DNA from 4 places in the Moritella sp. F3 genome. Region 2 is predicted to be linked to each of the others. Evidence: predicted binding sites of a transcription regulator. Region 2 holds the regulator's gene; each other region holds the start of a gene.
What was found. The regulator sigma-54, encoded in region 2, starts transcription at its own class of promoters, with help from an activator protein. The targets are predictions, from matches to a motif close to GTTGGCACGNNNNTNGNNT.
Positions count from the first base shown of each region.

Region 1: a site for sigma-54 is predicted at 4,247-4,265, ahead of JFU56_RS03040 (P-II family nitrogen regulator). Genes of this name have one in related genera too.
Region 3: a site for sigma-54 is predicted at 5,233-5,251, ahead of JFU56_RS14855 (molybdopterin oxidoreductase family protein). Genes of this name have one in related genera too.
Region 4: a site for sigma-54 is predicted at 2,149-2,167, ahead of flgB (flagellar basal body rod protein FlgB). Genes of this name have one in related genera too.

Region 1 is NZ_BLRL01000001.1:692,238-700,509, reverse strand. It holds gene JFU56_RS03060 (ABC transporter substrate-binding protein) at 142-1,110, opposite strand; gene JFU56_RS03055 (iron ABC transporter permease) at 1,134-2,180, opposite strand; gene JFU56_RS03050 (iron ABC transporter permease) at 2,177-3,253, opposite strand; gene JFU56_RS03045 (ABC transporter ATP-binding protein) at 3,228-4,004, opposite strand; gene JFU56_RS03040 (P-II family nitrogen regulator) at 4,312-4,650, shown strand; gene JFU56_RS03035 (ammonium transporter) at 4,662-5,894, shown strand; gene JFU56_RS03030 (mechanosensitive ion channel family protein) at 6,007-6,861, opposite strand; gene JFU56_RS03025 (LysE family translocator) at 7,153-7,791, shown strand; gene mtgA (monofunctional biosynthetic peptidoglycan transglycosylase) at 7,866-8,272, shown strand, end outside.
Region 2 is NZ_BLRL01000009.1:115,887-124,158, reverse strand. It holds gene mgtE (magnesium transporter) at 1-1,209, opposite strand, end outside; gene rapZ (RNase adapter RapZ) at 1,356-2,219, opposite strand; gene hpf (ribosome hibernation promoting factor) at 2,431-2,718, opposite strand; gene JFU56_RS15345 (RNA polymerase factor sigma-54) at 2,750-4,270, opposite strand; gene lptB (LPS export ABC transporter ATP-binding protein) at 4,319-5,044, opposite strand; gene lptA (lipopolysaccharide transport periplasmic protein LptA) at 5,060-5,521, opposite strand; gene lptC (LPS export ABC transporter periplasmic protein LptC) at 5,544-6,104, opposite strand; gene kdsC (3-deoxy-manno-octulosonate-8-phosphatase KdsC) at 6,101-6,649, opposite strand; gene JFU56_RS15320 (KpsF/GutQ family sugar-phosphate isomerase) at 6,651-7,622, opposite strand; gene JFU56_RS15315 (calcium/sodium antiporter) at 7,678-8,272, opposite strand, start outside.
Region 3 is NZ_BLRL01000009.1:5,008-13,279, reverse strand. It holds gene JFU56_RS14875 (bifunctional protein-serine/threonine kinase/phosphatase) at 1-1,080, opposite strand, end outside; gene nirD (nitrite reductase small subunit NirD) at 1,139-1,465, opposite strand; gene nirB (nitrite reductase large subunit NirB) at 1,557-4,091, opposite strand; gene cobA (uroporphyrinogen-III C-methyltransferase) at 4,103-4,921, opposite strand; gene JFU56_RS14855 (molybdopterin oxidoreductase family protein) at 5,333-7,522, shown strand; gene JFU56_RS14850 (DmsC/YnfH family molybdoenzyme membrane anchor subunit) at 7,579-8,272, shown strand, end outside.
Region 4 is NZ_BLRL01000004.1:240,302-248,573, reverse strand. It holds gene flgE (flagellar hook protein FlgE) at 1-522, opposite strand, end outside; gene JFU56_RS09640 (flagellar hook assembly protein FlgD) at 547-1,251, opposite strand; gene flgC (flagellar basal body rod protein FlgC) at 1,267-1,686, opposite strand; gene flgB (flagellar basal body rod protein FlgB) at 1,689-2,084, opposite strand; gene JFU56_RS09625 (protein-glutamate O-methyltransferase CheR) at 2,408-3,232, opposite strand; gene JFU56_RS09620 (chemotaxis protein CheV) at 3,288-4,223, opposite strand; gene flgA (flagellar basal body P-ring formation chaperone FlgA) at 4,390-5,091, shown strand; gene flgM (flagellar biosynthesis anti-sigma factor FlgM) at 5,165-5,479, shown strand; gene JFU56_RS09605 (flagella synthesis protein FlgN) at 5,500-5,928, shown strand; gene JFU56_RS09600 (L-serine ammonia-lyase) at 5,988-7,355, opposite strand; gene JFU56_RS09595 (MurR/RpiR family transcriptional regulator) at 7,726-8,272, shown strand, end outside.

The sequences.
Region 1 (8,272 bases), on a different contig from region 2:
ATGGATTCTAAGCAAGGAGGGAGTTAAATGATAAAAATACCAATTAATGGGGAACTTTTAAATGTTCACTATTAATGAAAAGCAGTGAGTAAAACGAAAAGTAGTGGAGAAAAGGACAGGGCCGTCTCGACCCCATCTTTCCTATTTTCTATTTTTTAAAATCTGTTGCTCCAATGCAGCTAAAACATAATCAGCAGAAACAAACGTCGGCGTATACGCTTGCTCTCGATTTAAGCGGATAAACTGGTTGTTCTGATAAGCTGTTAAAGCAAATTGCCAGCCGGGTGCTACATCATCAAAACCCGCGTCTATCGATTGTGGGCCTGCGTCTGACTGCGATGTGTAAGTACTAAAAAACCAATCAGCATCTAATGATTCAATCAGTTCCGAGCTTACTTCTGCACCCGCATCCTCAGCGGCAAAAGTATCTTTTAAAAATGGTGGTCGGGTTAAGCCTAAATCAAATAATACCTGGGTGATAACGCCCGAGTTTTGTCGGATCTTAATTTCTGCTTGACCTTTACTCGGTACCGCATAGATAAATGTTTTACCCGCTAATTCATCAGCGTATTTAACTTTGAAGCGAGCTATTTTTTGTTGGTAGTCGCTATAATTCTGTTTGAACACATCTTTTTTACCAACCCAGGTGGCGACATCACGGTAAGCATCAAAAATATTCGGTGTATAACGCTGAATCAAAACGGTTGGCGCAATTTTAGATAGTTTATCAAAGAGTTTTTTTTGATATTTGACCGTACCGATGATCAAGTCTGGTTTTGATGCTTTGATCTGTTCAATATCACTGCCTTTATTGCCGTAGTTGAAGTAACCCGTATCAGCAAACTTGATACCAAAGACTTCTTCACCGCCGCGAATATAGGGCCTATTTTCTGGTAATTTAATATAAGTTGATGTGCCCACTATCGGCGCATCGACATCTAACAAAATAGAGGTCGCCGACATTACATGCAGTGATGCAATACGTTTAGGCTGTGTTAATATCTCGACCTTGTTACCCGCATGATCTGTGATCATCATGGTTTCGCTAGCAATTGATTGTAGCGATAAGCTAAGCAATAACGCGCCTTGCACAAATGTTAATAGTTTCATCATTATCCTAAATAGTGTTGAGGCTACTGCCTAACAATGTAACGCGTCATTATAATAAAAAATAACGCACCGATTAACGCGATGAATACACCAGCATTAATCATGATTGGAGCAAATAGTGTCCGTCCAAGCGTGTCTGCCCAGAGCGTCATGATTGCTCCTAATAGCATGCTGACAATACCTAACTCGGTACCGCGATAACCAATAATATTTTTTGCTAAAAAAGTAGCAATCAGGCCAATAAAACCGATAGATCCAACCAGCGCAATCACAGGAGCCATCGCAAATACTGCGAGTATAATAATAAAGATGTAATATTTTTTGGCATCAACACCTAAGGACATAGCATGTAGATAGCCAAAATTGAGTGGATTAATATAACGGCTTAACAACAAAAACACCGCGATAATGACTGTCATCCAAGCGCTTAAAAAGCTAGCGCTAGCCAGATCTAAAGAGACAAAGCTACCAGATAAAAAAGCCATGAGGAAAGCCATATCTTCGATCGAAACAGACGATAAAAGTATATCGCTGAATGCAGACATAACCGCGCCCACAGCAATACCGACTAATACGATAAAGGTACCATTCATATTTTTATGGACAAACCAGAGCACCACGAGTGCGGTAACGAATACCCCCAAGAAACTGGCAATAATACTCGCTGTTAATGACACCTGTGAAAAAATGACATACAGCACAATGACTGACAGCGCGGCGCCGTCAGATAGCCCTAATACACCTGGATCTGCCAGGGCATTGCGCGCGGCAGTCTGTAATAAATAACCCGATAATGCCATCAATGCACCTGCAGCAATCGCCCCCATGATTCGAGGCAATCGCAGCTCATAGATAGTTGATGTGGCGTCATTAAGCGTTACATCAAAACCCACAACTGCGTACACATCTGCCCAAGAAACACTGACCGAGCCTAATTTAAGACTGCAAATAAAACTCAAACTCAACAATGCGACTAATGCACAAAGTACCCAGAATGTGCGTTTATAAACGGGTAAGCTGATCCCTTTCAAGGGGGTAATGATCACATTTTGATCGTTAAATATATTCATGAAATGCGTTTATCCCGAACCATAAAGTACAGTAAACATAAAAAGAAGATACTGCCGATAGATGCGCTGACGCCACCGACAATCAATACTTTGGGAGCAATAACGATACGGGCAAGTAAATCCGATAGACTCAGTAATAAACCGCCGATGAGCATAGATAACCAAGCGCCTTTATTACCCACCTCGCTAACAAAAAGCTTACTGATATGCGGTACGACTAGGCCAATAAAACCGATAGGACCGACAATCGAAACAACTAACGAAGCCAGTAAAAAAATACACAGCAAGGTGATGTTACGGGTGCGAGTGACATTCACCCCGGCACTGTGCGCCTGCTTTTCGCCCATGATCATCACGTCTAACGATCGGCCCTGACATAACAACACCCCAATCGCCAATAGTGCCAGAGGATAAACCCGACTGAAATCGCTGAAATCGGCGGGGCTAATATCACCCAACAACCAGTCCTGAACATTGGCAAAACGTAGTGGGTCTAGTTGCATTAAAAAGCTGCTTAGTGAGGAAAACAGCATCGACACAAGACTGCCTGCTAACACAATATGTAAGTTTTTAGAAATACTCGAGCGGTTCATCATTTCTGTCATCGACAGGGTAAAAAGTCCAGCAACTGAGGCTCCGAGAAAAGCCGGAATAAAAATATCATTCTCAGATACATTAAAGAAATAGATGGCACACAAACTGAAAAATACCGCACCACTACTAACCCCAAGCGTAGAAGATGATACGAGTGGATTCTGAAACATTTTTTGAGCACTAAAACCGGCAAGACCTAACATTGCGCCACACCCCAGTGCGACGATCAGACGTGGTAGTCTTTGTTTGATCACTATGTGGTGTACAAATTGTTGGCTGTCAAAAGCGAAAATGGCTTGAAAAATATCTGCCCAAGCTATCGATCGAGCACCAATACTGATGTGAGTTAATGCCACCAATAACAAGGTCAGCGTCAATAATAATACTGCTCCGAGGAAACGATAGCTGGGCAATATACGCAATAATGAACGAGGTGAAGAGTTAGGTGCAGAATTAGGCAATAAGGTACGTTGGAACATGGAGACCTACCTTTTCGTTACCCACTCGTGAGGTGTTTACATGAAAAACATGCTGCATCATCGTATCGGTGATCACTGATTGCGCTGGACCTTGTGCATATACTTTTTGCTCGGAAAGCACTATCACGTGATCAGCATATAACGCTGCTTGAGTCATATCATGCAAGATAGCAATCACTGTTTTACCTTGTTCAGCAAGTTCTCGACCTAGGTCTAACAGCATGTATTGATGCTTTAAGTCTAAGTGCGTGGTGGGTTCATCCAGCAATACTATGTCGGTTTTCTGGGTGAGTAACATGGCCATTCTAGCGCGTTGTTGCTGACCACCAGACAGTGCCGATAAGCGTTTATTTGCCAGTTCTGTGAGTTGCATTTTTTGCATCGCATGCTGAGCTATTGCGCGATCTTCAGCACTGAACCGAGAGAAAAAACCTTGATAACAAAAACGCCCTTGCATCACCATATCAGCAACCGTCATGAATTCCGGTAATGGCATGGACTGCGATAATACTGAAATGCTCTGTGCTTGTTCTTTAAAGGAAAGTTGCTGTAGGTCTTTGCCGTTAATACTGATCTGCCCTGATGATAAGGGTAAGTGACGCATGATCAAATTGAATAGGGTACTTTTACCACAGCCATTTTGACCTATGATTACATAGAATTTTCCAGATTCAAAAGTCAGTGAGATAGCATCTAATATTTTACGTTCAGCTTGATAGGCAAAGCTGACGTTATCGATTTTGAGAGTCATAATACATAAACATGAGAATGGAAATGCGAATGATAACCAATAGCTGTTTTAATGTAAACTACGGGGATAAAGTGGCTAAAAAAAAGACTGATGCAATAGGCTGTCTAAGTCGTGCGCGTTTAATATCTGAATCGCCGCACTAGTTTGGTGTAAATCGACATTAGATTGCACTACTTTGGTTAATCGACTCAGGAGTGGCGAACCGTTTAAATCTAAGTTGTTGAAATATAGTTGTTATTATTTTTGGCATAGATGTTGGATTAAAGTTAAATATATAGATGTTAAACGTAGATGCTAGAGGATTAATATGAAACTAATAAGCGCAATTATTAAACCATTTAAACTCGTTGATGTTCGTAAAGCTGTCGCTGAGATCGGAGTTGAAGGATTAACCGCGACTGAGGTTAAAGGTCTAGGTCGTCAAAAAGGTCATACAGAACTATATCGTGGTGCTGAATACCAAGTTGATTTCTTACCAAAAATTAAATTGGAGATTGCAACGCAAGCAGACAATGTTGAACGGGTCATTGAAGCGATCAAAAATGCGGCTTACACAGGCAAAATTGGTGACGGAAAGATCTTTGTTTACGACTTAACACAAGTTGTGCGTATTCGTACTGGTGAAATGGATTCAGAAGCGATCTAGAGGAAATATATATGCAAGAATTAACAACGACAGTGACAGAGCTGCGCTTTGCACTCGATACGTTTTACTTTTTAATGTCTGGTGTACTCGTGATGTGGATGGCGGCAGGTTTTTCCATGCTAGAAGCAGGGCTCGTACGCTCTAAAAATACCACCGAAATTTTGACTAAGAACATCGTACTCTATTCCATTGCATGCATCATGTTCTTACTGGTTGGTTATAACATTATGTACGTCGATAATACTGAGGGGGGGATTATCCCGTCACTTGGTTTATTAATTGGTACGCAGGCTGAAGGTGCTGACCATTCACTTGAATCAGACTTCTTTTTCCAAGTTGTATTTGTGGCAACAGCAATGTCTATCGTATCTGGTGCTGTGGCTGAACGGATGAAGTTATGGGCCTTTCTTGCTTTTGCGGTGGTGTTAACCGCGGTTATTTATCCTATTGAAGGCTATTGGACTTGGGGTGGTGGTTTCTTATCTGAAGCTGGTTTCTCTGATTTTGCAGGGTCTGGTATTGTTCACATGGCGGGCGCATCAGCTGCATTAGCAGGCGTATTATTACTCGGTGCACGTAAGGGTAAATATGGTAAGAATGGTGAGGTACACCCCATTCCAGGTTCAAATATGCCACTTGCAACATTAGGTACATTCATTTTATGGATGGGGTGGTTTGGCTTTAATGGTGGCTCACAGTTATTAATTTCTGATGCTGAAAATGCCACTGCGGTTGGTCTTATCTTTCTGAATACCAATGCGGCAGCGGCGGGTGGTGCGGTTTCGGCCTTGATTGTGACTAAGTTAATGTGGGGTAAAGTCGATTTAACCATGGTGCTTAATGGGGCTCTGGCAGGTCTTGTCACCATTACAGCTGATCCTCTGAGTCCAGCGCCAGCATTTGCGACATTGCTAGGTGCCTTAGGCGGAGTATTGGTTGTGCTTAGTATTGTGGCTCTGGATAAAGTGAAGATTGATGATCCTGTAGGCGCTATTTCTGTACACGGTGTGTGTGGGTTATTTGGTTTAATGGTTGTTCCATTTAGTAATGGTGATGCGACATTCTCTGCTCAGTTATTTGGTGCTGCTATAATCTTTGCTTGGGTGTTTGGTGCAAGTATCCTTGTGTGGGCAGTGCTTAAAGCCACCATGGGTATTCGAGTGACTGAAGAAGACGAAATGCTAGGTATGGATATAGCGGATTGCGGTATTGATGCTTACCCTGAGTTTATATCGGCTAAATAAATCGATTGAATCTTTGGAAAATAAAGCTCAGCCTGTGCTGAGCTTTATTGTTTGTTCATAAAAGTATTCTTATACACTTTACGTTACTGTGTAGTTTCAGCGTTATTTGTGCCTAAACCGTGTCTGACAATAACCGAACTTCACGTTGTGGAAAGGGTATGGTAATGCCATCTTGTTTCAATGCCTGAAACATCTTTAAGTTCGCCGCGTACTTCACTTCATAATAGTTCTTGGTTGGTACCCAAAAACGCACACCCAAATTAATTGAGCTATCGCCAAAGGCTTCAATGCCGATTTGTGCCGCTGGCTCTGTCGCGATTTCATCGATATCCGCCAGCGCTACAGCCAACGTGGCTACTGCCTGTTCAGGATTGTCGTCATAACTAATGCCGATAGTCGATTCCACTAACATATACTCGAAAGAGTTATGCAGTACTTCACCAACAATGTGCTTGTTCGGAATACTGATCTCGTCACCGTCTTCATTAGTTAGAATCGTCATGCCCAGAGTGATAACCTTAACCACGCCAATCACACCTTGGATCTTGACCGTATCACCCACTACAAACGGACGAGTCAGAATAATGGTCACGCCAGCGGCATAGTTTGACAACATGCCTTGTAAGGCTAAGCCAGCACCCAGTGCCAAAGCACCAACAGCGGCGATAAACGGTGCCACACTGATCCCGAGTTTACCCAGAGCGATCACCGCGACCATCATGATGACGAGTAGACGCACTACATTGGAAATAAATCCGCTTAAGGTAACATCAACATCGTGCTTTATACATAGCGCTGAAATGAAGCGTTGTACTTTACCGGCCACCCATAAGCCGATGATAAAAATAACCATAGCACCAAAGATTTGGAAACTGTATTGCACCACAAATTCCGTTAGCATGGTGTACACATTCTGTAGCTGCTCGAATTCTTTCTGTAGGTCTTCTTGTAATCCAGTCTCGTCCATTGTGTCGTCCTTAAACTTTTTAAATAATCGTATTGCGGGTAAAATTAAGAGCCAATTTAGCCATGTAAATAGGGTATACGAGGTAAAAAGGCGAATTGCGATTATACCTATCTGAATAGAATTGGTTATCTATTTTTATTAGTTTTATCCATAGTTTAGCTTATTATTAAGGTTAGTTGCTTTTCCTGAATTTGAATAATAAGTGACGGGTTTCGAACTAATCACTAATATTATTTTACTCAGACCTTGGTTTCTTGCTATATATGTATTTTGCCTAATCGAGTAAAAGTGATGCACATTTTAAATTTCGAAGCGTTCTTGATCGCAATAACCATTTTGACACTGACACCTGGTCTTGATACCGCGTTGGTGATCCGTAATAGTAGCCGTTCAGGTTTTGTGGATGGGTGTGTCACGAGTCTAGGCATCTGTTCAGGGTTATTTGTGCATGCGATGTTCTCGGCGCTCGGCATCTCTGCTATTTTGTTACAATCAGCAGATCTGTTTCAATTAGTAAAATGGGTTGGCGCAGCATACCTTATCTGGCTTGGCCTCGGCAGTCTTTGGGCTATCTATAAAGGCAGCAATAAAGTCGCTATGCTTGCGGATGATAGTGGCTTATCGAGTACGAAGCGTTCACTGCGTGAAGGTTTTTTATCTAACGTGTTAAATCCTAAAACAGCGATCTTTTACCTCGCGTTTTTGCCGCAGTTTATCGATCTTAATCATTCACCGATAGTGCAGTCGTTCACCATGGCCAGCATCCACTTTTTAATCGCAATGGTTTGGCAATGTAGCTTAGCATTTACCATTAATTCAGCTAAAAAACTCTTTAAAAGCAGCGCGATGATGAATTGGATGGAAGGTGTTACGGGTGTGGTACTGATAGCATTAGGTGCGAAGTTATTGTTGTCGGATAATAAGCTTTAGTGCTTTATCGCTGATATATCCTTACTAAGGCCTAATGCTGACTATAATAAAGCGAATGTTGTCTTAGATTATGCATGATGAAAAAGAATAGAAGGTCTCGTAAGAAGAGTTTTAAAAAGCGGGTATTCAGTTATGTCATGATAACGTTTACCTGCATTTTCATGGTGAGTGTTATATTAACCTTGCCTTTACGCTGGCTGAACCCTTTTACCACCACTTTCATTATTCAAGAAATGGTGACGGATAAAAAAATAATATCGTTAGATTGGGTGCCCTACAACAGAATGGCTAAAACCTTACCAGTTTCGGTTGTTGCCTCAGAAGACCAGAAATTTCCTGACCACTATGGGTTTGATTTTGATTCGCTTTATAAAGCACTAACAGAAAAACGTAAACAAACGCGCGGGGCGAGTACTATTAGCCAGCAATTGGTTAAAAATATGTATTTATGGTCAGGGCGAAGCCTAATACGTAAAGGGCT
Region 2 (8,272 bases):
CGACATATTAATAAACATCGCGCCACCAATGATCAGGCCAAGAGATGGGTCGCCTTTCCATAATGACACGATAATAGCGATAGAGATGGCCCAGATAGCGCCATTCAGTGCCCCTACCATGGCTTCTTTACCAATTAACCAGCGACTATTCTCATCACTAATATGGCCAACCGCCATACCACGGATAACCAGTGCAAGTGTTTGATTACCAGCTATGCCACCCATGCTAGGGACAATGGTCATCAAAATAGCCAATGTTGCTAGCTGTTCTAAAGTTGCTTCAAACATATTCGAGACGGATGCGGCTGTGAGTGCCGCGATTAAATTAACCCCAAGCCAGAGTGTACGACGCTTGGTACTTTGGATAACGGGAGCAAAAGTATCCTCGTCATCATCCATACCGGCCATACCCATCATGTCATGCTCGGCATTTTCACGGATAATATCAACCACGTCATCAATGGTAATACGACCGAGTAATTTCCCTGAGTCATCAAGTACGGGGGCTGAGATCCAATCATGACGCTCAAACAGTTTGGCTACTTCAGAAGTATCCATCGTGGCTGGTAAGGTTTCAGCTTGACGATCCATGATGGTGCTAATAACACTGTTGGGATCTGTCGTGAGTAGCATGGCTAAAGGTACATCGCCAATTAATCGGTCATCTTTATCGACAACGTATAACGTATCAGTGGCTTCAGGTAATTCTCCACGCAAACGAATATAACGTAAGATCACATCAACAGTGACATCAGGACGTAAAGTAATGGTGTCCGTATCCATGATGCTGCCGGCAGTATCTTCTGGATAGGCCATAGCAGCTTCTAGACGATGGCGATCTTGAGTGTCCATTTGCGTGATAACTTCTTGATAGATGCTATCGGGTAGACTGCGGAGAATATTGGCGAGGTCATCGGTATCCAAACCTTCCGTTGCAGCAACCAGTGATTCAGTATCCATCAGTTTTAGAATGCTGGTCTTGGCGTCTTCATTTAGCTCGTCAAGGATCTCACCTTGCATTTCAGAGTCGGTTAACCGCCACAAGACTTTACGGCCAGCTGGTGGTGATGATTCGAGTAATAATGCAATATCACAAGGGGGCGTTTGGTTGAGCATTCGTTTTACGTGAACAAACATACCGCTGTCGAGCGCTTCATTCATTTCACTTAAACGCAGGTGTGTACTGTCATGCTCCATTTGTTCTAGCATATGTCGTCCCCATTCTTATTATTCTTGTGCAAGACCTTGCCCGCTGATGCGGACAATTCTAGCTTAATCTGTATTTATAATCAGCATTTACATAAAATATCATAATTCATTATATGGTATTGATAATACGTTGGCTAAGGTAGTGCTTAGCTGATCTTGTGTTTGTTTTTTTCTAATGTCTGGTGACGGGTTTGCACGATTCGATCTTGCAGTTTAAAGTATTTCGCTAGCTGCTCTGCAATAAAGACAGAACGGTGTTGGCCGCCAGTACAGCCAATTGCAACAGTGACATAGCTGCGATTATTTTTTTCTAACAGCGGTAACCAGGTCGTTAATAAATTTTCGATTTGCAGTGCAAAACTCATTACTTCTGGTTGTTGGCTGAGGTAACTAATCACCGGTTCATCCAGACCTGTATACGGTTTTAATTCTGGGATCCAGTGTGGGTTAGGTAAAAATCGCACGTCGAATACATAGTCAGCATCCATTGGTAGGCCATGTTTGAAACCAAATGATTGGAAGACCAACACCAATTGATTATTTTTCTTACCTAGAATACGTTCTTTGATTTGCTCGCTCAGCTCATGAATATTGAGCTCGGTGGTATCGATTTTCAAATCAGCATGCAAGGCGATAGGGCGTAAGCGTTTTTCCTCTATTTCAATTGCTTGAGATAGCGATAACTCATCTTTGGTTAATGGATGTAGTCGTCTCGTCTCGCTGTAGCGCTTAATAAGTACAGCTTTATTGGTATCGAGGAATAAACTGGTTAGGTCGGTGCTGGCTTTTAGCGCCGTAATAATGTCATTTAATTCTTTTTTGTCAGTTGGGAGGTTACGTACATCGATACTGACAGCCACTTTTTCAGTTTTTTCATTTAAGGTTTGTAGTAGCTGTGGGAGCAAGGTAACAGGTAGGTTGTCTACACAATAGTAGCCTAAGTCTTCAAGTACCCGTAAAGCAATTGATTTACCGGATCCTGATTGGCCGCTGACGATTATTAATTTCATGTTCTGTCCCCATATCTGCGCAGCGAATATATCGTTACCATAGCTAAAATTAGGTTGCTAATTTTAAAGCTGTAGCAATATAAAAGAATGCTCATTATCCCGTAATTGGTGTGGATATGATATGTTTTAATTATGTCAGCGTTATTAATACTTAAAGTAATACCTAAAGGAAAAGTGGTTTTCCTTTAGGTTATTTGTTGTGGGGCTAAAATTAATGGCGAATTAATTTTTCTTTGTGTTTAATGACCTGCCTATCGAGTTTATCCATTAAGCCATCAATTGCAGCATACATGTCGTTATGTTCATGTACGGCAAAAATTTCCCCCCCATTTAAATGTATTTTTGCTTCTGCAACCTGCAGTAATTTTTCGACATTTAAGATCACGTGGATATTGTTTATGTGATCGAAATGTCGTTCTAATTTGGAAAACTTGCTATCAACGTAATCTTTCAGTGAATCTGTAATATCTACATGTCTACCTGTTAAATTAATTTGCATATACGTCTCCCTTATGAAGGTTAGGTGAGTCCTATAATAGACTCTTGCGCTGATTAGATGGCGGTATGCTCAGTGCTTCTCGATACTTTGCAATAGTACGTCGAGCGACCTTGATACCTTGATCAGCAAGTAAATCAGCAATCTTGCTGTCACTTAATGGCTTGCTGGCATTTTCTGCCGCGACCAATTTCTTAATTAATGCTCGGATAGCGGTTGATGAACATTCGCCACCGTTGTCCGTGCTTACATGACTTGAAAAGAAAAATTTCAATTCAAAGATCCCACGTGGGGTATGCATAAACTTCTGCGTCGTCACACGTGATATCGTGGATTCATGCATCTCAACTTCTTCGGCAATATCGTTGAGTACCATAGGTTTCATGGCTTCATCACCATACTCAAAAAAATCAACCTGTCGCTGGACGATACTTTTTGTCACTTTTAGTAAGGTGTCATTACGACTTTCTAAACTTTTAATAAACCACTTTGCTTCTTGGACGTGGGTGCGAACAAATTGCCCATCGCTGCTGTTGCGGTTACCTGTCGAAAGATTAGAATATTCATTGTTCACCTTTAATCTTGGCACAATGTCAGGATTTAACTCTACCACCCATTGATTATTTTTTTTCTTTACTAACACGTCAGGTATAACGTAAAGCCCTTCTGTTTGATCAATGACATTGCCTGGTCTTGGTTCCAAGCTCTGAATTAATTGCATGATCTCTTTGAGCTGGGGTTCTTTTAATTTTGTTTTACGGCTTAATTGACGGTAGTCGCGATTGCCTAATAAATCCATATGAGATTGGATTATTTGCTGACATTCGCTTAACCAAGGGGTATTTTTAGGTAAATGTTGGAGTTGGATCAATAAACATTCTTGCAGTGAACGTGCTGCTACGCCGATGGGATCAAAGTGCTGAATACGTTTTAGTACCGCTTCGACTTCGTCTAATTCAATCTTGGCATCGTTGTTAGCGTCCACTTCTTGGTGGTCGATATCAACGCTGTTCAGGATCTCTTCACAAGTTTGAGTGAGATAACCGTGATCATCAATACCGTCAATAATTGCGACTGCAATCGCGTGATCGATGTCAGAAAAAGGGGTTAGCTCCATTTGCCACATCAAATGTTCGTATAAACCTTCGCTGGTTTCACCTTGGTAAACTTGATCTAGGCCATCAATTCCGGCGCTGCCGCTACTGTGGTTTTGTATTTGTGGGGTGTAAACGTCATCCCAGTTACTGTCATTGGGTAGTTCATCGGGCATCGATTCACTGGCAAGCGCATCGCCCACTTCAATTTGACTGCTATCGGTCGGCGCTGCATCATTATTAGCATCATGGTTGTGGTCATCATGCGCGTTATGATTATCTGCGTCGTTAGCGGGCGACTCATGAGGATCTTCTTGTTCTAATAGTGGATTGCTATCTAGCGCTTCTTGGATCTCTTGCTGTAACTCCAAGGTCGATAGTTGTAATAATCGAATCGCTTGTTGTAACTGTGGCGTCATTGCCAGAGATTGACTCATCCTAAGTTGTAATGATGGCTTCATCTAACGACTACTCTCTCTTCCTTAATGCGGCTAAATATCAATATCAAACTATAGTCGGAATTGATCTCCAAGATATACTTCTTTTACTTTTTCATTGGATAAAATTTCTTCAGAAGTACCTGAAGCGATCAAATGTCCATGGCTAACAATATATGAATGTTCACATACATCAAGCGTTTCACGTACGTTATGATCGGTAATTAACACACCTAAACCGCGGTCACGTAAATGCTGAATGATTTTCTTAATATCGCCAACCGAAATTGGATCTACGCCAGCAAATGGTTCATCCAATAAGATAAACTTCGGATCTGCAGCGAGTGCGCGAGCAATCTCTACACGACGGCGTTCACCACCTGATAAGCTCATACCTAAACTGTCGCGGATATGGGTGATATGAAATTCTTCTAATAATTCTTCTAATTTTTCTTCACGTTCAAAACGGCTTAATTCTGTGCGTAATTCCAAAATAGCCATGATATTTTTTGTTACTGATAAGCGGCGAAAAATAGAGGCTTCCTGTGGTAAGTAGCCAATACCTTGCTGTGCGCGAATATGCATAGGCTCATGGGTTAATTCTTGGTCATCGATGAAGATTTGTCCATGATCTCGCTTTACTAAGCCAACCACCATGTAAAAGGTAGTGGTTTTACCTGCGCCATTAGGCCCAAGTAAGCCAACAATTTGGCCGGATTCAACTTCCAGACTCACATCTGAAACCACTTTACGTTTGTTGTAACTTTTTGCTAAGTGTGATGCTTTTAAACGCGCCATATGAATTTACTTACTCTACTTAGTTTTGGTGTCTTCAGGAGTGAAAATAGTGATCACGCGATCGGATTCATTTTTGCCACTCTCGGCTATCATTTCTTGTTTATCAATTTGGTAGATGATCTTGTCACCTTTAACTTCACTATCAGCTTGGCGTAAACGGGCATTCTTTGACAAGGTTAAGCGTTTTTTGCCAAGTTCATAGCGGATCTCGTTAGACTCAGCGTTAATTTTTTTACCGTCATCTAGTTCTTGGTAAAAAGTAGCTACGTTCCCCGTCGCTATCATTACTTCGGTGCCTTTGCCGTTAGAGCTTAATACCGTTAGTTTATCAGCATGAATTAATATAGTGCCTTGAGTTACCACCACATTATCATAAAAGATAACGCGGTTCTCTTTAATAAACACTTCTTGACGTTTGGCATTCACGACAACATTTTCTTGGAAATCAGACTCTAATGCGAGTGCTGAATTACTCATGAATAATGTTAACAGTAAAACTTTATATTTTTTCATCATTAGTATAAATCGCTTCAACTTGCTTAAGGATTGTCATGTATTCTTGTTTTAAATCACCTTCCAGGCCAATGCCTGTTTGATTAAACAAGTCGCCAGTAATGGTAATTAATTGATCGCTACGCACCAAATTTTCGGCGAGTTCTAATTGTAAATAACTGGTTGTGATGACATCGATATAATCATTTTTAGCCATGTTTTTGATGATAACATCATCGCGTAATATGGCGACATCTTCACTGCTAAAGTTACCTTCTTTAGCTTTGATCTTCCACGTCGCTTGTGCATTTTCATCATAAAGGATGATAACGGGGTTAGTGAACATTGTCATGCCTAACTCACCATAATGCTCCATGCTATCTGCAAAAGTGCGACGTATAATTTTTCCTTCAAGGCTAAATTCAACGCTACGGAGAACTTGTGCAGTAAAATCAGGTTGATATTCGGTTGATGTTGGTGCTGTTATTTCTTCATTAGGCGAAAAAAATCGCCATATCCCAAGGGCACACAAAAAGAGGATTACTATTCCTACATTTTGTCGATTCATACCGAAGTACCTTGTGCTTGGTCTAAAATCCCTTTCGCTAATAAGATCAGGTCTGCGAGTTCTCTTACTGCGCCAAAACCACCGCGAATAGAGGTGCTAAAATCAGCACCTTTTTTGACTAATGGGTGTGCATCTGCAACCGCAACACTGAGCCCACATAGATTCATTACCGGTAAATCGATAACATCATCACCAATATAGGCTACATGTTCTGGTGATATGTTTAATTTTTCAAGCAGCATGTTAAAGGCAACGACTTTGTTGTCCTGGCCTTGATAGACGTGCTTAACCCCTAACCCTTGCATACGGTTAGCGACAATCGTTGATTGACGGCCGGTGATGACCGCGACTTCAATACCTGCATTAAGTAGCGATTTAACCCCAAAACCATCACGGGTATGGAATGCTTTCAGCTCTTCGCCATCGTTACCCATATACACTCGACCATCAGAAAAAACACCATCTATATCGCAAATAAGCAGCTTTAATGTTTTTGCTTTAGTTAAAATATCTTGTGAGATTGGACCGTATAACGTGTTGATCATTTTATAGTACACCTGCGCGTAGTAAGTCATGCATATTGAAGGCGCCGACTGGTTCTTGTTTTTCATTAACAACAATTAAGCCGTTAACTTTCTTATTTTCCATGACGGCGAGGGCTTCTGCAGCCAATATATGTTCATTAATAGTAACACACCTTTCGGTCATTACTGCACTGATAGGGGTTTGGTGAATATCTATACGTGCATCTAAAATACGACGTAAATCACCGTCAGTGAAAATACCAACCAGCTTATCGGCGTTCGTGACAGCGGTCATCCCTAGGCCTTTTCGAGACACTTCTAATAAGGCATCAGAAATCGTTTCGTTTTGTTGTACGCTTGGTATGCCGTCACCTTTATGCATAATGTCGGAAATACGCAGTAATAACTTACGACCTAAGCTACCGCCTGGGTGAGATAAGGCAAAATCATTGGCTGTAAAACCTTTCGCTTCAAGTAAAGAGACGGCAATAGCATCCCCCATGACTAAGCTTGCAGTGGTGCTCGAGGTTGGTGCTAATCCTAATGGGCAAGCTTCTTTATCGACCTTAACACATAAGCTAACGGTTGCTTCACGAGCCATGGTTGAATTGGTGTTACCCGTTATCGCAATGATCGGTATGCTTAAACGGGTTAATACTGGGTACAGTGCTAATATTTCATCAGACTCACCTGAATTTGAGAGGGCGATGACCACATCTTCACGTTCGATCATGCCCAGATCGCCATGACTGGCTTCACCGGGATGCACGAAGAATGCTGGCGTCCCGGTGCTGGCGAGTGTCGCCGCAATTTTGTTAGCAATATGCCCTGATTTTCCCATGCCGGTTACAATAACCTTGCCTTTACAGGCGATAAGTAACTCACAAGCACCTGTAAAGGTCGTATCAATATATTGACCTAATTGCGTGATCGCAGCGGCTTCTATTTCAATGACATTAAGCGCACTTTGACAATAATTGAACTGACTCGACATGGTTATTTCCTAATAAATATACGATTTGATACTTAGCCTAGAATAGCAATAATGACTAAATACTACTAAATATAATAACTTGATACGCGACAAAACCAGCCAATAGCACGCCACCTTCAATACGGTTGATACGACCTGGACGGCCTCTAAAGCCGATGGCCATTAATAGCATCACGATCGTTGCGCCGAGCATGTAGTAGAAGTCACGACTAATAATCGCGGGATCAATCATACCTGGTGCTAAAATACCTGGTAACGATAATACGGCTAAAATGTTGAAGATGTTAGACCCAATGATATTCCCCATTGCCAGGTCATCTTCACCTTTTAAAACGCCGGTTATTGATGCTGCAAGTTCTGGTAAGCTCGTGCCTATCGCAATAATAGTCAGGCCGATAACTAAATCGCTCATGCCATAGTATTGTGCGATCACGACTGCTGAATCGACAAGATAGCTAGAGCTAACAGGCAGGGCGATCATACCGAAAATTAACCATGCCACTGCTTTCCAAGTTGGCACGCCTTCAGGTACGTCATCATTGTGTTCGTCGGCAATCGGATCATCACTTGGACGCTTTAATGCTAAAATTGTTAACGTTAGAATCGTAATGAAGAATAATAATAATAAAATTACACCTTCATACATTTCT
Region 3 (8,272 bases), 110 kb from region 2:
GTAGTAAAGGTTACTTTTTTGCCTGTTGGTTTCGACAATTTTTAATATATGTGGATTGTTTAAGCGTGTACCAATCCAGGCTTCCATGGTGAAACGTTCGATATAAGCCGGATCATCAATATAATTGACGGAAGGTGCTTTCATGCAGTACTGCTGCTTGGTTTCTTTGTCTTCGACTAAATATAGATGACTGCTACTGCTGGCGTGTAATTCTTTAATGACTTTTAAGCCATCAATGGATAACCCCTTGCGCAGTGCTGGTGGAAAAGGCATTGAAGCCAGGTGTACATGTACATCTTCAGCGCTTTGCTTGGGTAAACTATCAATGCGTAATAACTGGCAACTGATATTATCATTACTGTTATTGGCTAATGCATGCTGAATGAGCTGTTCGCAGCAGGCCTCAAAATTACTTTCAGCAGCTTTATTTTCTTGATTTGCTTGTTGCAGCATGTCACGTAATATCTCACGTAATTTTTTATGACTGACAAAATCATGTAAACCGTCAGTAGATAATAAAAACACATCACCGACTTGTAATTCCACTTCTTTATAATCGACTTCAAGCGTGACGTCTAAGCCCATGGCTCTGGCGAGATAAGACTGTTTATTATTCACGACAGTGGTGTGATCACGGGTTAACTGCTCAAGACTATTGTTGCGTAAGCGGTAAATGCGGGAATCACCGACATGCAATAAATGCGCGGAATGAGATTTAAATACGATGGTACTTAATGTGGTGAGATAGCCCTTTTGTGCATCGGCAAACTGTCTTCCTTGGCTGTATAGCCAACGGTTTAAAGCTGTCAAAACTTGACCTGTGGATTTACCGACAGACCATGTTTCTGGAGTCGAGTAATAATCAGATAGAAAATTATGTACGCAGGTTTCACTGGCCTCTTTACCGGCCTCTGACGCACTCACGCCATCGGCGATAATGGCCACAGCGCCTTTCGTCGTCAGCAGTAAATCATCAGGGATACGAATACCAATGGCATCTTCATTTTGGGTTTTAATACCCTCGACCGAGCGCTGACCTATGGTAAAGGTGGCGCCGCCCTGTAAATGCCATGGCGACATAGCAACTCCCTGCTATTAATAGTAGTAATCGTAATAAATATTTAATCGACGTATTCCATTATGCCGTTACTTCCACCATGCCATCAGTGACACGTACCGCATAAACAGGGACTGATAACGTTGCATCTTCGAGACATTCACCCGTGGTTAGGCTGAAGTGCTCTTTATACAAAGGTGATGACACGGTTAATACATCTTTTACTGACGTGATTAAGCCACGTGATAACACATTGGCTTTACTGGCCGGGCAGTAGTTATCGATAGCAAATAATTGATCGGTTTTACGGTCTAAAAAGATCGCCACTTGCTTGCCGTTAACTAACGCACATACACCTGCGTCTGGGGTGAGTTGTTTTTTTGCAATTATAGGTGTCCAAGTCATCATAATAAATCCTTAAGTCTGATATCAGCGGGCTATTCACCCGCTTATTACATTTATCTGCGGCAGTGAAGTAAATTAACATCGAGTGTTCGACTTAATTTACTTCCAGTACTGGGATTTGACCGGCGCGTTCTGCGGGTGTCGCAGGGCGTATTTGGTCACGTACTTCAACAAACTGCACGGCGGTATCGCTTTCTTCCGAGTTAATGAAGTGCTTGAAGCGCAGTAGTTTTTCAGGGCTTTCAATCGTTGTTTTCCACTCACATTGGTAGTTCGCAATGTTGGCTTCCATTTCTGCTTCAAGCTCTGCTGTCAGACTCAGTTTGTCATTAATCACGACCTCTTTAAGGTAATCTAAGCCACCTTCAAGATTTTCTAACCAAACCGATGTACGTTGTAGACGGTCTGCAGTACGGATATAGAACATCAATACACGGTCAATATATTTGTACAGTGTGTCGGTATCGAGGTCAGTAGCGAATAAATCGGCATGACGCGGGCGCATACCACCATTACCACAAACATACAGACCCCAGCCACCTTCCGTCGCAATAACACCGATGTCTTTACCTTGGGCTTCAGCACATTCTCGTGTACAACCAGACACGCCAAACTTAATTTTATGTGGTGAGCGTAGCCCTTTGTAGCGGTTCTCAAGATCAATCGCTAGAGACATGCTGTCTTGCACACCATAACGACACCAGGTACTACCCACACACGATTTAACGGTACGTAGTGATTTACCGTAAGCGTGGCCTGTTTCGAAGCCTTCTCGGATCAACCAGGCCCATATTTCAGGTAGTTGATGTAGTTGTGCACCAAATAAATCGATACGTAGACCACCGGTTATCTTGGTGTATAAACCATATTTTTTAGCCACTTCACCAAGTACGATTAATTTGTCTGGGGTGATCTCACCTGCTGGGATACGTGGTACAACAGAATAAGTACCATCTTTTTGCATGTTACCGAGATAAACGTCATTGACGTCTTGCAGACCAAGATGATCGTCTTCGAGAATGTAATCATTCCAAAATGACGCTAGAATATTCGCGACTGTCGGACGACAAACTTCACAACCGTGGCCAGCGCCAAATTCGGTGATTAATGCTTCGAAGGTTTTAATACGTTTAACGCGTATTATGTCTGCCAGTTCTGCACGAGAATAAGCAAAATGCTCACACAGGTCAGTGTTAACTTCAACACCCATGTTCTCAAGCTCGGCGTTGAGTACTTGTGTCGCTAGCCCATTACAACCACCACAACCGGTACAGGCTTTGGTAATTGATTTAATATCACCAAGATTGGTTGCACCATCTTGTACCGCGGCGCAAATTTGACCTTTAGTGACATCAAGGCATGAACAGATAACCGCTGAATCAGGTAAGGCGTCAACCCCCATCGTTACCGCGCCACCTTCTGCTGGTGGTACCAACATATTTTCAGGAGAGCCTGGAATATCCATGTCGTTTAAGTAAATTTGTAACCAGGTACCATAATCTTCAGCTTCACCAACCATAACCGCGCCAAGTAGTTTCTTACCACATGCGCTAATGACTAATTTTTTATAAACTTGGTCAGCTTCATTGGTGAAAACATAGTTTTGTGCGCCTTCGACATTACCATGGGCGTCACCGATACTGGCAACGTCAACACCGAGCAACTTCAGCTTGGTACTCATATCAGCCCCAGTAAAGGCTAACTTACCTTCACCAACGATGTGGTCGACGGCGACTTTTGCCATTTGGTAGCCCGGTGCAACAAGGCCAAAGATACGGCCCTGCCATAATGCACATTCACCAATCGCGAAAATGTTTTCGTCAGACGTTAAACAGTTATCATCAACTTGAATACCACCTCGTTCGCCTAGTGTAAGGTCGAATGAACGTGCTAATTCATCTTGTGGGCGAATACCCGCCGAGAAGATAATCATGTCTGTTTCAACGTGCGAACCATCAGCAAAGTTCATGCGGTAACGGCAGGTTTCACCTTTAACAATTTCTTTGGTGTTTTTTTCTGTGTGTACAGTTACGCCTAATTCTTCAATCTTGTTACGCAGAATTTTGCCGCCACCGTCATCTACTTGCACTGCCATGAGGCGTGGCGCAAATTCAACAACGTGCGTTTCAAGACCAAGCTGTTTGATTGCGTTAGCCGCTTCAAGACCCAGTAAACCACCACCGATAACGACGCCGACCTTACTTTCTTTGGCTGATGCAGTGATGTCTTCTAAATCGTTAATGGTACGGTAAACCAAACAATGGTCTTGGTCTTTACCTGGAATGGGTGGCACGAATGGGAATGAACCCGTCGCTAGCACTAATTTGTCGTAACTCTCTACACGGCCTTGTGCAGTGGTGACTGTTTTAGCGTCTTTATCGATGCCAACAACTTTATCGTTTACAAAATATTGTACGCCGTTGTCATCATAGTATTCTGGTGATGTCATCATTAAGTCATCAGCAGTTTTACCGCTGAAATAAGCACTTAATTGAACGCGATCGTAAGCAAGACGTGATTCTTCACTGAATGTGGTGATTTGCACTTCACCCATCTTTTCTTGTTGAATAAATTGGTCAATGAAATGGTGACCTACCATGCCGTTGCCGACAACTATAATTCTTTTCATGACATGCTCCGTTATGCGCTTAATTCTTGATTTTTTGCCGCTTGCTCTAGATCTCGCCAGCTAAGTTGTTCTGCAAGAGAGACAACTTTACCGATCACGATCAGGCTAGGGCTTTGTAATTGGTGTTCAATCGCCAGTGCTGGCAATGTTGCAACTGTGCCAACAAATTCTCTTTGCTGTGGTGTTGAACCATTCTCAATCAAGGCCGCTGGTGTATTGCTGTCCAAACCATGACTGAGCAGTTGCGCAGAGATTTCCGCTAATTTACCTAATCCCATATAGAATACTAAGGTGTGCTCAAGGTGCGCGAGCTGCGGCCAATTTAGATCTAGCTGGCCATTCTTTAGGTGACCAGTAATAAAGGTACAGCCCGTTGATAGCCCTCTATGGGTTAACGGGATACCAGCGTAAGCAGTGCACCCTGATGCAGCTGTTACGCCGGGAACGACGATTGTTTTTATATTATTGGCATGGAGCACCAGTTGTTCTTCACTACCGCGGCCAAATACAAAAGGGTCTCCGCCTTTTAGACGACAAACATTCAGACCTTGTTTGGCTTTATCAACCATGAATAAATTCAATTGGTCTTGTGGAATACAATGGTCAGCTTTTTTCTTACCCACATAAATTGCTTTGGTATGGGGTGGGAATAACGCTCTAATGTCTTGGCTAACTAAGTTATCAAACAAGATCAGATCGGCACTCTCAATCGCCTTTAATGCTTTTAGAGTGAGGAGTTCTGGATCCCCTGGACCTGCTCCCACTAATGCAACTTGACCTAGCGTATTATTATTTTTTGATTGTGCTTGGGTAATTAATTCAACTGTCATGACTCACATCCCTGTAGTACTGCTCTGTACTCACTAACGCAAAGACAGTGCCAACTCTGTAATTAAAGTGTTAGTTGTTGATATATATGGTTTTGTTGTTATTTATTGTTTTTTGTAAGGTTTTTGGCGTGATTAAGCACTGTGATGTTGCACCAGTTTTTCCTTTATCGCACAGCCATGGTGCAGTTCAGGTGGCGTGCATTGTTATAGATGCGGTTAAAATGCATGAACGTGTGGATAAATAGCAGGAAGATGCCTGTGTTTATCAGGTTAAAGAAGAACATCATCCTTTTTGTGCGTGTTTAAAGTAAGCTGGCTTGGTTATTGCTCTACCTGTTTATAAAGAAAGTCTCTACAAGAAAGAGATAAAACCAATAAACAATGTGTTGAGCAATTCAATGGAGACGTCTTATGATTTTCGGACGCAAGGATCAAAAGCCTATTCGCATTGCGGATAAACAGGTTAAAGAATGGAAATATACAACGTGTGGGTATTGTTCTACGGGTTGTTCTATCGAGATTGGTGTTAATGAGCAAGGGAATGCTGTTGCGAGTCGAGGCGTTGCTGATGCCGATGTAAACCGAGGTAAATTGTGTATTAAGGGTATCTTTGAGCATGAACTGTTTGAAGCGGAAGGTCGTGGTAACAACCCGCTTATTCGTGATCACATTCATGATAAATATAAAGAAACCAATTGGGATACAGCCCTTGATACCATGAGTGACAAAATTAAAGCGATTCAAGATCAGTACGGTAAAGATGCATTTGCTATCGTATCTACGGGTCAATTGCTAACAGAAGAATTCTATACCTTAGGTAAATTAGCGCGTGGTTGCATTGGTACCAATAACTACGATGGTAATACCACCTTATGCATGGCCTCTGCAGTATCGGGTTATAAGCGCTCATTTGGATCAGATGGCCCCCCAGGCTGTTACGATGATTTTTCACATACCGATTGCTTGATTGCATGGGGTTCAAACTTACCTGAGCAGCATCCCGTTATTTACTGGCGCTTAAAAGAAGCGAAAGAAAAGCGTAACTTCCCGCTTATCGTTGTCGATCCGCGTGTGACGATGTTAGCGCAATTTGCTGATATTCATTTACCTATCAGCCCAGGTACAGATATCGTGTTACAGAATTCGTTAATGCATGTGATCTTAAAAGAAGGGCTAGAAGATAAAGACTATATTGAAAAATATACTAACGGCATTGAAGAATTAAGAGCTTGTGTTGCAGACTTTGATCCGACATCAGCCGCTAAAATTTGTGGTATTGATGAAGATACTATCCGTCATGTTGCGCGCTTATTTGCCAAGGCTGGACGCGCGATGAGTATTTGGACCATGGGACTGAATCAAAGTACCCATGGCAGTGATGCGATCACGGGTTGTAATTCGTTATCACTTATCACCGGTAATATAGGCGTACCGGGTGGGACGAGCTTGTCTATTACGGGTCAATGCAATGCCATGGGCACACGTGAATGGTCTTCTTGTTCAGGGTTACCGGGTTATCGTGCATTAGAGAAAGAAAAAGACCGTAATGATATTGCTGAATTTTGGGGTATTGATCCTGAGTTCTTCCCGAAAAAGCGTGGTTTAGCGCAAACTGATATTTTCCCTGCTATTGAAACAGGGCAAATTAAAGGACTGTGGCTGGTGGCAACAAACCCAATGACGTCGATGCCGAATACTTCACGTATCCGTAAAATATTAGAGAAGTTAGATTTCTTAGTGGTGCAGGATGCGTATCAAGATGTAGAAACCACCCAATACGCACATATGTTTTTACCTGCCGCTGTATGGGCGGAGAAGGAAGGGGTGTTTACCAATACTGAGCGCCGTGTTAACCGCGTCAGTAATGTGCAAGCACCGAAAGGTAATTCTAAATCCGATTTTTGGATTTTTTCAGAATTATCGAAGCGTTTTGAAAATGGCCAAAAAATTACTTTTCCTGTGACAACCGAGGAAGCGTTTGAAGAAATGAAAACGCTGTCTAAAGGGGCGGGGCGTAATCTTGATATTTCCGGCATGACTTACGAAAAGATCGAAAAAGCCCGTGGTATTCAATGGCCCTTCCGTGAAGATGATGAAAGCAATGCAGGTAATCCGCGTTTGTATAGTGATGGCGTGTTCCCAACCCCTACGGGTAAAGCGAATCTTATTCCTCTGCCTTGGATTGATAATAACGAGCATCCTTGCGACGAATACCCATTCTGGCTGAATAGTGGCCGTGTTGTTGAGCATTTTCATACCCGAACCCGTACCGGTAAAATGGGGAACCTTAACAAATATAGTCCAACCCCGTATATGGAAATGAATCCTGATGCAGCAGCAAAATTGGGCATCAAACATCAAAGTTATGTGCGCTTGGCTTCACGTCGTGGTGATGCCGTAGTAATGGTGCAATTAACGCAGCGTGTGGCACCAAACGCAGTATTTATTCCATTCCATTTTCATGATTGTGTTAATCGCTTGTCGTTAGGTCTGCTTGATCCGCATTCTCGTCAACCTGCTTTTAAGCAGAGTTCAATCCGTATTGAACATGTCGACCAGAAGCTAGCGGCGAAAATGAACCGCGAACGACGTACGTACTGAGTGATATGCAGAGATATTGAGTTAAGCGCAACGCGATAACATAAGAGGGATAAATTATGTTAGACAAATTAGAACAATTTAGAGACCGCCTTGATCAAATCGGCGCGGCAGAAAAACCGGTTGTTAAAGATGGCACTCCTATTTTTGAACAACGAGTCGGTGAACAGGATTACGCTAAATTATCAGATGTAGAAATATTTGATGTTAATACCTACGGTAAAAAAATTGACTTAATCGAACGTACAGAAGGTAAGTTACCGGTTGGCCGTTCGATGAATATTAATGAAAATAAAGCGGTGGGTGATAATCCTAATCGTAATAAACAGCATGCTTTCCACTTTACAGCGGATAACTGTATTGGTTGTCACGCTTGTGAAGCGGCATGTAGTGAAAAGAATGATAACCCAGCACACATTGCCTTCCGTAGTGTGGGTTATGTTGAGAGTGGTAGTTATCCTGATTACAAACGTATTAATATCTCTATGGCGTGTAACCATTGTGATGATCCGGTTTGTTTAAAAGGTTGTCCAACCAAAGCCTATACCAAACACGTAGAATACGGCGCGGTATTACAAGATCCAGATACCTGTTTTGGTTGTGGTTATTGTACTTGGGTTTGCCCATACAATGCCCCACAGCTTGATCCAATTAAAGGTCAGGTATCAAAATGTAATATGTGTGTAGACCGTTTAGAGGTGGGCTTAAAACCGGCGTGTGTATCGGCCTGTTTAGGGAATGCGCTTAATTTTG
Region 4 (8,272 bases), on a different contig from region 2:
TACTGGTGAAGTAGCTGGTAAATTCATTGTCATATCAACGTTACTCGTTGATTCTGGTACACCTGCGGTATCAGGTATTTGCAGCGGTTTTGTTGACGCCATGCTCACCGCTTTTGGAGAACCATCATCATTCACATCATAAACTTGTAGATAATTACCCGCCGAGTTAGTCACAAAACTATTTGAATCTAATTTAAATGCACCAGCACGCGTGTAGTTACGATCCATTGATTCAAGACCGTCTGACATAACAAAGAAACCATTACCGTTAATCGCTAAATCCAGCGAGTTCTCGGTGAAATTCAAGCTACCTTGTTGAAACTGCTGCGCAACATGAGCAGTTGCCACACCGTTACCAACCGATGTTTTAGCATTAGAGAAAATCGATGTTGCATACACATCACCAAACTCAGCGCGCGACTCTTTAAAACCCGTGGTATTAACGTTAGCAATGTTATTTGCCGTTGTATTAAGGTCTTTCTGAGCAGCGTTGATCCCACTCAAGGCGATGTTAAATGACATAAATTTTCCTTTTATTCAATAAATTTAATAATTTTTCGAGGCTACTTCTGTTGCTTGGCTCAATGGTAAGCTACCCATGCCTTTTAAGTTCAGCATAATGCCGTTACCAGTATTACCAATGTTAACGCTTTCAACATGCTGGAAACTTAATATTTTAAGGTCTTGGGCATTGCCGTCTATCGACGCTGATGCCTTCAAGCGGTAACTTCCTTCCGCCACTTTATTGCCGTTCATGTCAGTGCCGTCCCAATCAAAAGGAATTGCACCGGCCTTCTGTTCACCCATATCAATCACTTTAACCACTTCACCAACTTGGTTGGCTATTTGTAAGCGCATATTAGGTGCGCCCTGCGGTAAATCAATACGTCCAGATACATTCTCATCCGCAGATAAAAATGCCGACGATGCAGGCGCAAGTACCTTGCTACCGACTAAACTTGACGCTTGCAGTGCTTGGTTCGAGCTCATGATCGTATTTAACTGCTCAAACTTACTGTCCATCTTAGAAATACCATCAGCGGTGGTAAACGACGCCATTTGCGCCACCATCTCCGAGTTTTCTACCGGTTTGAACGGGTCTTGATAAGCCAGTTCTTGCGTAAGTAACGAGAAAAAGTCTTCTTGGCCGAGCTCTTTGCGGGTAGTTTCTGCCGCCTGCTCTGCCGCATCCTTTTTCTCGGTTTTAAACTGACTGCTAAAGTCAGCTATGTTATTGCTAATTGTCGTCACAACCAAATACCTCTATTAACCTTTACCTAACGCCAATGTTTTAGTTAACATTTGTTTAGCAGAATCAGCTATTTGCACGTTAGTTTGGTATGAACGAGATGCGCTAATCATGTTGGCCATCTCTTCCATAACGTTTACATTAGGGCGATATACATAACCATCTTCGTCTGCCAATGGATGATTAGGATTAAACTCATTAACTAATGGTGCATCACTCTCTACAATCCCTGCAACATTCACGCCAACTGCTTCATTTTGAGCTGCATTAGCCTGATCTAATTGTGCTTGGAAGATTGGATAACGGGCTTTATACGTTTCATCAGCACTGCTACTCACACTATTTGCGTTAGCAAGATTACTCGCGGTAGTATTTAAACGTACTGATTGTGCACTCATTGCCGAACCGGCAACATCAAAGACTCGAAATAAACTCATAATTATTGTCCTTTAATTGCCTTGCTCAGTGTTTGAAACTTGCTGCTTAAGAATGACAGTGATGCTTGATATTCCATACTGTTTTGCATGAAGTTAGAACGCTCTTCTTGCACATCAACAGTATTGCCGTCACCGGTATCGGGTTGGTTAGGGACTCTAAATTGCAAATCAGATGCAATACCTCTGCCACCTGATATATGACGCTCACTGGTATTTGATAAGTTAAAGCTAGACCCCTGAGTTGCACTTGCTAATGCATCCTTAAAGGTTAAATCTTTGGCTTTAAAACCTGGGGTATCCGCATTGGCGATATTACTCGCGAGTACTTCTGCGCGTCGTTCTCTTACGCCGACAGAATACTGGTGTATACCTAATGCATTATCAAAATTAATAGCCATGAACGCCTCCTAAACATTTATATCGTAATCAATCGCATGATAATTACGATGATACAAATGATAAAAGCAACATATGTGCCACAAAAATAATTTTTATTGCCTGCATTATTGTAAAATCAAATTAAAAAAATTTAACCATAAAAAGCAATGACTTAAAGTTTGCATTAAATTATCACAAGGGAGTATTACAAGAGGGGTAGAGCAGGATTAAATGAAGAGATAAAGAAAAAGCGTTGTAAAACAATTTTTTGACGCTGTATTTGGGCTAGTTACCGCCAATAAATGAACATCCATGTTCATGCGCTAACTCACCGCAAGATAGATTATTTAAGCTTGTAAACAATGCCAGGATTACAACGGACCATTTCGAATTTATCTGTTAGGCCTGTTAATGACTCAGATGCACCTAAAAATAAATAACCACCCGGTTTTAACGATGCGGCAAATTGATTCAGGATCTGACTTTTAATCTTTGGTGAAAAATAAATAAGTACATTTCGGCAAAAAATGATGTCAAATTTTCCCAACAAAGCATAACTTTCTAGCAAGTTGATTTCACGAAATGATGTTAATTGCTGAACCTCACGATTCACCTTCATTTTGTCATCAGGCAATACACTAAAGAACTGACGTTTACGCTCAGGTGATAGACCACGTCCAAGAGCAAGGCGATCATAAACCCCTTCTTTACAGTGCGTAATCATGGTCGGCGAAATATCCGTACCGACAATTTGCACGTTAGGTTTACCCATGCGCTTAATTCTTTCCTGTGTTTCGATCGCAGACATCGCAATCGAAAACGGTTCTTGACCAGACGATGATGCCGCTGACCATATTTTTACCGGCTGACCTTTATTGATAAACTCAGGTAAGATCTTAGCTTGTAAATACTCAAACGGATACACGTCGCGAAACCATAACGTTTCATTCGTCGTCATCGCATCAATAACATCATTACGTAAATCACGCGCTAACATGGTCATCGACTTTTGTACTAACTCAGTTAAGCTGTTCATCTTATGCTTTGCCAATAGTGGCAATAAACGACTTTTAACTAAATATTGTTTATTTTGCCCTAATACAATACCGCACTGAATCTCAAGAAACTCACTAAAACGGCTATATACTTCATTTGACAATGTTTGCACTATTTTTTACTCAACTTTCTATCTAAAGATATTTATATTCGATATTACAGTTCACCTAGCTAGGATCCGCTGCTTTTAACGCTTTTAATACTGCACCGGCAAGTTCATCAGGGTTAAACTTAGCAATAAAGTCATTTGCGCCAACTTTAGCAACCATCGCCTGATTGAACACACCACTTAATGAGGTATGTAAGATTACATATAACCCATTTAATGACGGATCATTTCTCACTTCTGCCGTGAGAGTATAACCATCCATTTCTGGCATTTCGATATCAGAAATCATTAACGCAACCTGCTCAGATATCGGTCCATTAACAGCCAATTCACGTAACTTATTTAAGCCATCACGGCCATCTTTAGCCAGTACAATCTTGAAACCAAGATCAGACACTGCTTTTTTGATCTGATTTCGAGCCACACTTGAATCATCAACAACTAAGATCACTTTCTCGATTGCTGTTTTATCAATATCGTTTGCAGTATCTAGCACTTCCTTACTAATTTCCATACTCACAGGTGCGACTTCATGGAGAATTTTTTCCACGTCGAGTACTTCAACAAGTTCGTTATCAACTTCAGTCACCGCCGTTAAGTAACTAAAGCGACCTGTACCTTTTGGCGGTGGTAAAATAGATTCCCAGTTAATGTTGATAATACGCTCAACGCTTGATACTAAAAATCCCTGCACAGAACGGTTATATTCCGAGATAATAATAAATGCTTTACTCAGGTCCTGAATCGGACGACCACCCGTCGCTAAACTTAAATCGATGACCGAAATAGTTTGCCCACGAATATGTGCAACACCGCGGACAACACTATTTAGCTTAGGCAAGATCGTTAATGGCGGACATTGCAGTACTTCTTTTACTTTAAATACATTAATGCCGAAACGCTGACGCCCGTTTAAGCGAAACATAAGTAGTTCTAGACGGTTTTGCCCAACGAGTTGGGTACGTTGATTGACCGTATCGAGTAATCCTGCCATTATTTATCCTCAGCTAAAGTAGCTATTATAATCAAAGTGGCTTAAATATTGCTCTTACCACTGTATTATCCAGTTATATTGTCGTTTACGGTATAAATAGCCAAAAAATTGGCTCTCAAATCACTTTATACGTAACCTTTAATCTTATATCGGCTTAGAAACCTAAATGTTTAAATATTTTTTCTCATTGCTATTCTTATACAGCTTCAGTGTAGTAAGCCATTTACCATATGCGCACGCAAAAACAGATAAACATCAAGTTCTTGAAGAGTTTGCGGAATCTTTTATCAAATCGCAACTATTTAGTGACGAGAATGAAAGAGTAAGCATAGAAGTAACTAAAATTGACCGCAGGATAACAGTAAGTCAGTGTGAAGGTAACATGACGGCAGTATTAGTCGGTAATAAAAGCTTACAACGCTCTGCAACCGTAAGAATACGTTGTGATAACACTGATAATTGGCAAATTCACATACCAGTGAAGATTATTCGACTAGTTCCGGTGGTGGTCAGTAACCGACCATTATCAAAAGGTAGCCTATTAACTAAAAACAATACTAAAATAGAATATATGAATCGCGTATTATTACGCTCAGGTTATATTTCTGACTTGGTATTTGTAAATAGAGCACGCCTAAAACGCCAACTTTCGAGTGGGCAAATGATCTCAACACGGGATATTTGTCTTGTGTGTAAAGGGGAAAGCGTTACAATTACCAGTTCAGTGGGAAATTTGACTGTAAAAACAGCTGGTGTGGCTTTGTCTAATGGCGTTCTTGGCGACAAAATCAATGTCCGTAACACAAAATCGAAACGAATCGTTTCAGGTATTGTCCAAGCAGCAGGCACTATCCAAATAAACTATTAAATTATGCTAAAGTTTTATTATCAGGGGTCGATAATATTTTAGTACACCTGTTTACTATGCAATAGGTAGAGAAATGGCCATAAACTTAACCAATTTAAATAATCGTAGTCTCCAGCTTGATCAAGCGAGAAGTACGCAGCAAAAAGCCAACGTAAGTGGTGATAATGCAACGCAAGCTTCACCGCAACGGATCACGCAAGGTGACTCGGTTAACATCACATCACAAGCCAAAAGTTTGACCGCTATGGAACATGATTTAGCTCAAGGTACACCTGTTAATGAGTCAAAAGTAGAAAGTTTGAAAAAAGCCATTGCTGATGGAAGCTATCAAGTTGATGCAAATAAATTAGCAAAGAACATGTCTAACTTCGAAACTTTACTCGCATAACCAGTGCACTGTAGATATAGATGACAATAAAAACATTACCTGAATTACTTGGTTTACAAGTATCTTATGTAGAACAACTAATGGCTCTACTAACGGCTGAAAAATCAGCGTTAGAGTCACGTGATGTCACAGCTTTAGAAAAGATCAGCCAAGACAAGCAGCAGCAAATAACGAAAATTGCCGAACTTGATGTCAAGATCAGCCAGCATGCCGATACTGCAGAATTACTGTCGACCTATCTCCCCCAAAAACAGCAAATTGAAACCGAACTCACTCAATGCCAAGAATTAAATGATGTTAATGGTAAGCTGATCGAACTCAATTTACGTAATACCAAACGACTAGGCGATACCATTATCCGCAGTCGCTCACGCAACAATATTACTTATGACAAGTTAGGCCGTACTCGCGGTTCGTTCTCTACACTTGGCATGACGTTCAAGTCATAACACAACCTTCAGTCACAATAGTACATTCCTACAAAAAATTTTCTACACAGTCCTTTAGCTCAACAAACCGTTACATTAATCGCTAAACCACCTTTCGACGTTTCCTTATATTTATTTTTCATATCATCACCAGTGGCTTTCATGGTTTTAATCACCTGATCCAGCGACACTTTATGATCGCCAGTGCCCATACGTGCCATACGGGAGGCATTAATCGCTTTCACTGCACCAATAGCATTACGCTCAATACATGGGATCTGAACTAAACCAGCAACAGGGTCGCACGTTAAGCCCAAGTTATGCTCCATACCAATCTCAGCAGCATGCTCAACTTGCTCTAATGTGCCGCCCCTGATGGCAGTCAAACCCGCTGCAGCCATAGAGCAAGCCACACCGACTTCCCCCTGACAGCCCACTTCAGCACCAGAAATAGACGCATTCTTCTTATATAAGGTACCGATTGCCGCGCAAGTAAGTAGATAGGTTTTAATTTTGTCTTCCGTTAACGGACTCACGAACTGATCATAAAAATACATTACCGCAGGAATAATGCCTGCAGCGCCATTGGTCGGCGCCGTCACTACTCGTCCGCCTGCGGCATTTTCTTCGTTCACCGCCATGGCGTACATGTTAACGAAATCCATGCCGTGGAAAGTATCATCCTTCGCTTCCGGAGCTTGTAACTTTTCAAACAATCCAGGCGCACGACGGCGCACATTTAAGCCACCCGGTAAGATACCGTCATTACGACAGCCACGTTGGATACAATCGACCATAATACGGTGTAATTCTAAGAGCTTCTCATCGATAACCGCATCGGTATTTAATTGACGTTCATTTTCATACATCAACTTGGCAATCGACAAACCGTTTGCACGGCAGGTGGTCAGTAATTCTTCGGCGCTATCAAATTTATACTTAGGCGGTGTGTGCGCATTTTCTTCTAGTGGTTTATCTATATGGTCATGATCAAGAATAAAACCACCACCAATAGAATAATAAGTCTTACTGAGTAAGATATCATCACTGCCTAATGCTGTGATTGTCATTGCATTGCTGTGGTAAGACAAGGTTTTACGTTGATGTAATATGATGTTCTCTGCTCGCGTAAAAGGTACAAAGCCAATGTCGGCTAAGTGAATCCCCTGATCTGCTTCGATGGTCGATAAAATGGAGGGAACCAGTTCTGAATCGATACGATCCGGTTCATGACCTGCGAGCCCTAAAATAACAGCAATATCGCTGCCATGACCAACCCCTGTTTGTCCTAGCGAACCAAACAGAGCAGCATTTATACTGACTAGAGATTGCCGATTTTCGAGCGCTTTAAGGTGTTGTAAAAAATCAAATGCAGCGCGCATAGGACCAACAGTATGCGAGCTAGATGGCCCAATCCCAATACTAAACATATCAAAGGTACTGATCATAAAATGCTCCCTAATTAATGAATAAGACTTACTGTAGGTATAGCACATGATTGTTGATGCAATTTTATTACTTTATTGAAAATATATTACGACTATAATTAGTTATAAACCTACATATTCTCTGCCAATAAAGGCACCATTCGCGTTATGTTTGTGCTATTCAGGCCGTTTTCATTGTAATAAAATCACAAAAGGCCGTTTAACTATGCTAAAAATAATTAAAAAATGTAATAATAGTTCGACTTAGTTCATATTTTTTACATAATTGACGTAATAAATATTCAGTAAGGTTTATAATGCCGCTATAGATTCGCATTTATCTTAATCACTTTCATCATGCGCCCATTGCGGAGCTTGCCAGGGAAATATCATGAGTATGCTCGAAAAAATAATCCAAAATTTAGAAATATTCAGTAAGTCTGAAAAAAAGGTTGCTGATGTTATTCTTGAATCTCCGCAATCTGCTATTCATTCAAGTATTGCGACACTTGCTAAAGTTGCAGATGTAAGTGAACCGACTGTAAATCGTTTTTGCCGCCGTTTAGATACCAAAGGCTACCCTGATTTTAAACTGCATTTAGCGCAGAGCTTGGCTAACGGTACGCCATACGTAAACAGAAACGTAGAAGCCAACGATGGCCCAGAAGTTTACACACAGAAAATATTTGAAACGACAATCGCGCATTTGGACTCAGCTAAAAACAGCTTAGATCCAGAAGTTATTAATAAAGCCGTTGATCTATTGATTCAATCGAAACAGATCTCGTTCTTTGGTTTAGGCGCGTCCGCATCGGTTGCCCGTGATGCTGAAAACAAGTTTTTCCGTTTCAACGTACCCGTCATTTGTTTTGATGACATCATGATGCAACGCATGAGCGTCATTAACAGTACTGAAGATTCAGTCGTGGTATTGTTCT